3 regions of the Nonomuraea sp. NPDC003804 genome follow, and region 1 is predicted to be linked to each of the others. Evidence: riboswitches for the same ligand, from Rfam matches in the RefSeq annotation. Region 1 holds a riboswitch; each other region holds the start of a gene.
What was found. A riboswitch is a leader RNA that binds a small molecule or an ion and turns the genes downstream of it on or off. The one in region 1 is predicted to bind thiamine pyrophosphate.
Positions count from the first base shown of each region.

Region 2: it holds a riboswitch for thiamine pyrophosphate, as region 1 does, so the genes downstream of both, thiC (phosphomethylpyrimidine synthase ThiC) here and ABZX22_RS33500 (cytosine permease) in region 1, are expected to answer to the same signal.
Region 3: it holds a riboswitch for thiamine pyrophosphate, as region 1 does, so the genes downstream of both, ABZX22_RS18195 (FAD-dependent oxidoreductase) here and ABZX22_RS33500 (cytosine permease) in region 1, are expected to answer to the same signal.

Region 1 covers NZ_JBEXMT010000029.1:111,988-114,245, forward strand. Annotated here, with positions in the region: gene ABZX22_RS33490 (DNA-formamidopyrimidine glycosylase family protein) at 1-132, shown strand, start outside; gene ABZX22_RS33495 (rhodanese-like domain-containing protein) at 139-459, opposite strand; TPP riboswitch at 751-865, shown strand; gene ABZX22_RS33500 (cytosine permease) at 856-2,211, shown strand; gene ABZX22_RS33505 (methylated-DNA--[protein]-cysteine S-methyltransferase) at 2,208-2,258, opposite strand, start outside.
Region 2 covers NZ_JBEXMT010000005.1:14,799-17,056, reverse strand. Annotated here, with positions in the region: gene thiC (phosphomethylpyrimidine synthase ThiC) at 1-1,376, opposite strand, end outside; TPP riboswitch at 1,369-1,481, opposite strand; gene ABZX22_RS08015 (CDP-alcohol phosphatidyltransferase family protein) at 1,634-2,258, shown strand, end outside.
Region 3 covers NZ_JBEXMT010000012.1:38,948-41,205, reverse strand. Annotated here, with positions in the region: gene ABZX22_RS18200 (FAD-dependent oxidoreductase) at 1-1,003, opposite strand, end outside; TPP riboswitch at 1,066-1,181, shown strand; gene ABZX22_RS18195 (FAD-dependent oxidoreductase) at 1,170-2,258, shown strand, end outside.

The sequences.
Region 1 (2,258 bases):
CAGCCGTGCGAGGTGTGCGGCGACACCATCCGCGAGGTGTCGTTCGCCGACTCCTCGCTGCAGTACTGCCCGACCTGTCAGACCGAGGGCAAGATCCTTGCCGACCGGCGGATGTCGAAGCTGCTCAAGTAGACGGCGTCAGGCGACGAACGGCGGCCGGCCGCTCTCACTGACCAGAGGCTTGCCCGCCAGCTCCCACGACTGCATGCCGCCGCCGACGTTGACCGCGTCGCGGCCGATGTGGTTGAGCCACGCGGCGGCGTGCGCGGACCGACCGCCGACCCTGCACACCACGTAGACGGGGCCGGAGGGGAGCTCGTCGACGCGGGCCTGCAGCTCGCCGAGCGGAATGTGGGTGGCGTCGGGGGCGTGGCCCGCCGTCCACTCCTCGGGCTCGCGGACGTCGAGCAGGAAGGCTCCGGCGGGCACGTCGGTGACGTCGATTTCGGGAACGGTCATGTCCCCATTCTCGCGGACCCGCCCCACCACAACCTCCCGGAACTGCGAAGAAAGCGCGGGCCGGGGTTTCTCGGGGAGGCCGGTGCCGGCGTCCGGTCGCGGTTGTAGGGGGCGCGGGCGGGGTCTTCCTGGGTGGCCGGGAGGCCGGTGCGGTGGTGTGGGCGGGTGGTCGGGGCTTCTTCGGGAGGGCCGGTTCGGTGGCGTGGCTTGCGGGAGGGGCGGGCGGGAGGGGCGGGGAGGCGGGGAGGGGGTGGTTGCCAAAAAGGAACGAGATGTAATAATTCGCCTCAAACCAGTAACCGCGGGAGCTCGGGCATGGCCGGGCTGAGAGGGCGACCCCCAGGCGTCGCCGACCGCATGAACCTGTCCGGGTAATGCCGGCGTAGGGAGCGTGCGATGACGCATGTCGTCGATCCGAAGCATGCCGAAGTACCGCTGACCCTCGACCAGGCCCCGCCCAGAACCCTCGGCGTCCTCGACCAGGGCGCCTTCTGGGCCAACCTCGGGGTCAGCCTCCTGGGTTTCTCCTTCGCCCTCTTCCTCATCAACCCTCTCCTCGACGACAACCCGCTGACGATGACCGCCGCGGTCACCGCCACCGTCGTCGGGAGTCTCATCGGCACCGCCATGGTGGGCCTCGCGGCCATCCCCGGCGCCCAGACGGGACAGCCGGCGATGGTGCTGCTCAGGGGCCTGTTCGGGGCGAGGCTGTCCTACGTCCCCACGGTGCTCAACATCATCCAGATGCTCGGGTGGGGTGCCTTCGAGCTGTGGGTCATCGCCATGGGCGCCCAGGCGATCGTCGGCGACGCCGTGCCGTACGCGGTCTGGGTGATCGTGGCGGGCGTGATCACCACCGGGCTGACGATCTACCCGCTCGGTGCGATCAGGCTCATCAGGCGGATCGTCACGATCGGCGTGATCGTCTCGACCGTCTGGTTCGCGGTCGCGCTCCTGCAGCGGGCTCCCGCGCCGACCGGCGGCTCGTGGGACGCCTTCGCCCCCGCCGTCGACTTCGTGATCGCGCTGTCGGTCTCGTGGGTACCGCTGGCCGCCGACTTCGCCCGGCACTCGCGCAGCAGCTCGGCCGCCTTCACCGGCGTGGTGGGCGGTTACACGATCGCCCAGGTGGCGTGCCTGGCCATCGGCGTCTACGCGGTCGCGATCGCCGGCCATGACGCCGTGCTGAACGACCCGACGGCGGTCTTCGGCCCGTTCGTCGCCGCGCCGCTGGGCGCGCTGTTCTTCGGCATCCTGGTGCTGCGCGAGACCGACCAGTCGTTCGCGAACGTCTACTCCACGGCCATGTCGCTGCAGAACCTCATGCCGCGCGTCGACCGGCGCGTCTTCTCGGTGGCTCTCGGCGTCGTGACGATCGGCGTGGCGCTCCTCGTCGACGTCAACTCCTACAGCGCCTTCCTCAGCATCATCGGCGCCGTCTTCGTGCCGATGCTGGGCGTGCTCGTCGTCGACTACTTCCTGCTCGGCAGCGGCAGGACCTGGAACACCGGCGAGCGCGCCCCCTCCCGCTGGATCATGACGGTCCCGTGGGCGCTCGGGTTCTGCGCGTGGTGGCTGCTGGCCGCCCCGTCCACGATCCCGTGGTGGGCCGCGATCTGGGACGGCGCCCGCGCGGCGCTCGGCTTCACCCGCCAGCCGTGGATGAGCGCGGCGCTGGGCGCCTTCCTGGTCGCCGGCCTGGTCACGCTGCTGGTCGGCCTGCTCGGCGGCGCGGTACGGCGGCGCCGCTAGCCTTCGACGCGCAGCAGGCGTTCGAGCGCGGTGGGCCCGCCGGGGTA
Region 2 (2,258 bases), on a different contig from region 1:
GCGGCGTGTGCGGCGATCTTGTAGGTGATCACGCCGGTCTTGACATCGTCCTTGTCCGGCAGGCCGAGGTGCTCCTTCGGCGTGACGTAGCACAGCATCGCGGTGCCGTACCAGCCGATCATGGCCGCGCCGATGCCCGAGGTGATGTGGTCGTAGCCGGGCGCGATGTCGGTGACCAGCGGGCCGAGGGTGTAGAACGGGGCGTCGTCGCACAGCTCGCGCTGCAGGTCCACGTTCTCCTTGATCTTGTGCATGGGCACGTGGCCGGGCCCCTCGACCATCACCTGGACGTCGTGGGCGTGGGCGATCCGGGTGAGCTCGCCCAGCGTGCGCAGCTCGGCGAACTGCGCCTCGTCGTTGGCGTCGGCGATCGAGCCGGGACGCAGCCCGTCGCCGAGGGAGAAGGCGACGTCGTAGGAGGCGAGGATCTCGCACATCTCCGCGAAGTTCTCGTACAGGAAGTTCTCGCGGTGGTGCGCCAGGCACCAGGCCGCCATGATCGAGCCGCCGCGCGAGACGATGCCGGTCGTGCGGCCGACGGTGAGCGGCACGTACGCCAGCCGTACGCCGGCGTGCACGGTGACGTAGTCGACGCCCTGCTCGCACTGCTCGACGAGGGTGTCGCGGTAGATCTCCCACGACAGGCGGGCGGCGACCCCGTCGACCTTCTCCAGCGCCTGGTAGAGGGGGACGGTGCCGATGGGCACGGGGGAGTTGCGGATGATCCACTCGCGGGTGGTGTGGATGTCGCGGCCGGTCGACAGGTCCATGACGGTGTCGGCGCCCCAGCGGATGGCCCAGGTCATCTTCTCCACCTCCTCCTCGACGGAGGAGGTGACGGCGGAGTTGCCGATGTTGGCGTTGATCTTGACCAGGAAGTTGCGCCCGATGATCATCGGCTCGCTCTCGGGGTGGTTGACGTTGGCCGGGATGACGGCCCTGCCCGCCGCCACCTCCGCGCGGACGAACTCCGGGTCGACGCCCTCCCTGGCCGCGACGAACTCCATCTCCTTGGTCACCACGCCGCGGCGGGCGTAGGCGAGCTGGGTGACGGGCGCGCCCGCCGCCCTGAGGGGGTCGCGGCGCCGCCCGGCGAACGCGCTCGTCCCTGCGCGCTTCCACGCGTTCTGGTCGCGGTAGCCGTCGTCGAGGGGCTGGACCTGGCGGCCGCCGTACCGGGCCACGTCGCCCCGGTCGAGGACCCACCGCTCGCGCAGCGGGGCCAGGCCGCGGGTGACGTCGGTCTCGACCTCCGGGTCGGTGTAGGGGCCGGAGGTGTCGTAGACGGTGAAGCTCGTGCCGTCGGACAGGCTGATCCGGCGCATCGGGACCCGGAGATCGCCCTGGTAGATCTTGGAAAAACGCGCGCCACTCATCGCGCAAACTCCCTTCGCCGGCATTACCCGGAGCAGGTTCTGGCGGTCGGCGGCTGGTCAGCCGTCCTCTCAGCCCGGTCACACCGGGCTCCCGCGTTGGTCGGCGCCACCGTAACCCGATCACCGGGGGCGCGCGCAACCCCCGATCCGTCCAGGTGTCCGAAACCCCCGGGGGTGAAGGGTCCGGTCCGCGGCCGGAACCGGACGAGGCGGACGGCGCAGCGTACGCAGGTCGGCGACGCAGTAGGGTCGCAAGCGTGAGCGAAACTTCCGCCCCTTCGTCAGCGGAGGACCGGATCTGGACGGTTCCTAACCTGCTGAGCTTCCTGCGCCTGCTGGGTGTGCCCGTGTTCCTGTGGCTGGTTCTCGGGCCCCAGGCCGACGGCTGGGCGATCGGGCTGCTCATGGTCGCGGGATTCACCGACTGGCTGGACGGCAAGATCGCCCGCGCGTGGAACCAGACCAGCAGGCTGGGCCGCATCATCGACCCCGCGGCCGACAAGCTCTACGTCTTCGCCACGATCCTCGGCCTGGTCCTCAGGGACGTGATCCCCTGGTGGCTCGTGGCGATCATTCTCGCCCGGGAAATCTTCGTCGGATGTTTCTTTCCCGTGCTCCGCAAATACGGCTACAAGGCACTGCCCGTGCATTTCCTTGGCAAAGCCGCCATGGCCAACCTCATGTACGCCTTTCCGCTGCTCTTCCTGGCTTCCCATACCGGCTCCTGGTATGCCGATACTGCGAGGATCATCGGATGGGCGTTCGCCATCTGGGGAACGGGTCTGTACTGGTGGGCGGGCGTGTTGTATGTGGTACAGGTGCGCCGGCTCATCACCGCTGCCAGGGATGAGCTGCGCGATCCCCGGCAAACTGCGAAGAAGG
Region 3 (2,258 bases), on a different contig from region 1:
ACCACTTGGCCGCCGAGGGATCGCCGCGGCGCAACAGGCGCGCGCCGGCATGGTGGCCGGCGTACTGCACCATGTGGCCGAACTGCTCCGACCAGAAGTACGGCACAGGATCATAGACCGCCTCGTCGCCCAGCAGCGTGGCCACGGCGACCTCGGGGGCGTTGAGCGCGGTGTCCCAGTGCTCCACGCGCAGCCTGGTGTGGAAGCGGCGCGACCACCAGGCCGCGCAGTCGCCGACGGCCACGACGTTCGGCAGGGAGGTGCGCAGATGCTCGTCGGTGACGACGCCGTTGTGCAGGTCGATGTCGGAGCCTGCCAGCCACTCGACGGCCGGGCGGACGCCGATGCCCGACACCACCACGTCGGCCTCGACGAAGTCGCCGTCGACCAGGCGCACCCCGCCCTCCTCCACGGCCGCGACCATGGTGTCCAGCCGCAGGTCCATGCCCTCGTACCAGGGGACGGTGTCGCCGCCCACCTCGGGCCCGAGCACGTGCGCGAGCGGGGCGGGGCCCGCCTCCACGACGGTGACCCGGCAGCCGGCCGTACGGGCGGCCGTGGCCACCTCCGCGCCGATCCAGCCCGCGCCGATGACCGTGACCCTGGCGTCGGCCACCAGGCGGGCCCGCAGCTCCAGGGAGTCGTCGAGGGTGCGCAACACGTGCTGGCGACCCTCGCCGGGCAGCCTGATCGGCTCCGCCCCGGTGGCGATGACCAGGCCGTCGTAGGCGATCTCGCCCTCGGTCGTCTCCAGGACCCCCGCGCGCAGCCCCTTGGCCGACACCCCCGGCCGGTGCTCCACCCGCATGGCCTCGAGGTCGGAGTCGACGAAGCTGGAGTCGGCCGTGCCGAGCAGCACCGCCTTGGACAGGGGCGGACGATCGTAGGGCCGGTGCCGCTCCTCGCCGACCAGCGTGATCCTGCCGCTGAATCCACGAGATCTCAGCGCCTCGACGCTGCGTATGCCTGCCAGTCCGGCGCCCACCACCACGACATGATTCACGCTCAGACCATAACCAATCCGGCGCCGGTCACCAGGGTCCGGGCCTTGAGTAGGCTTGTTCGCGGAAGACGCGCGGGAGTCCGGCCGTACCGGGCTGAGAGGAAGGCTGTGACGGGCCTTCGACCGCAAGACACCTGATCCGGGTCATGCCGGCGAAGGGAGCGAGATGCATCTGATCGTGGGCGGCGGCGTGGTGGGCCTGTCCGTCGCCTGGCGTCTGGCGCGCGCGGGCACGCGTGTCACGGTGATCGACCCGGCCCCGGCGCGTGGCGCCTCCCACGCGGCCGCGGGCATGCTGGCCCCGGTCAGCGAGGTCTCCTACACCGAGGAGTCGCTGCTCAGGCTGGGGCTGGCGGCGCTGGAGCGCTGGCCCGCCTTCGCCGCGGAGCTGGAGGCCGACAGCGGGCTGCGGCTCGACTACCGCACCCAGGGCACGCTGGACGTCGCCTTCGACACCGACGACCTGGCGGCGCTGGACGAGCTCGCCGTGTTCATGGACAAGCTCGGGCTGCCGGTGCGGCGGCTGACGGGGCGCGAGTGCCGCCGCAGGGAGCCGATGCTGGCGCCGTCGGTCAGGGGCGGCGTGCTGGCCGAGGGTGACGCCTGGGTCGACCCCCGACGCGTCACCGCGGCCCTGCTGGCCGCGCTGGAGAAGGCGGGGGTGGCGCTGGTGCGGCGGCGCGTGGCCGCGCTGGTCCGCGACGGCTCGGCCGTGGTGGGCGTACGGCTGGAGCCGCCCTCGGCCGCCACCGGGAACGTTCCGGCGGACGCCACGGACGGCGGGCGGGCCGACTCCCCGAACGGCAGGCCGATCGACGCCTCGGACGGCGGGCGCGCGGACGCCTCGGACGCCTCGGACGCCTCGGGCGATGTGCTGACGGGCGAGCGGGTGGTGCTGGCGGCCGGCGCGTGGAGCGGCGGGCTGACCGACCTGCCGGTACGCCCGGTCAAGGGCCAGATCATGCGGCTGCGCTCGCCGTCCCCCCTGCTCGGCACCTGCGTGCGCGGCGTGGTCCACGGCTCGCCCGTGTACCTGGTGCCGCGCGGCGACGGCGAGCTCGTCGTCGGCGCCACCCAGGAGGAGCTGGGCTTCGACACCACGGTGACCGCGGGCGGCCTGTACGAGTTGCTGCGCGACGCCAGGGAACTGGTCCCCGGCATCACCGAGCTGCAGGTGGCCGACGTCGTGGCGGGACTGCGGCCGGGCACCCCCGACAACCTGCCGCTGATCGGCCCGTACGGCCCCGGCCTCACC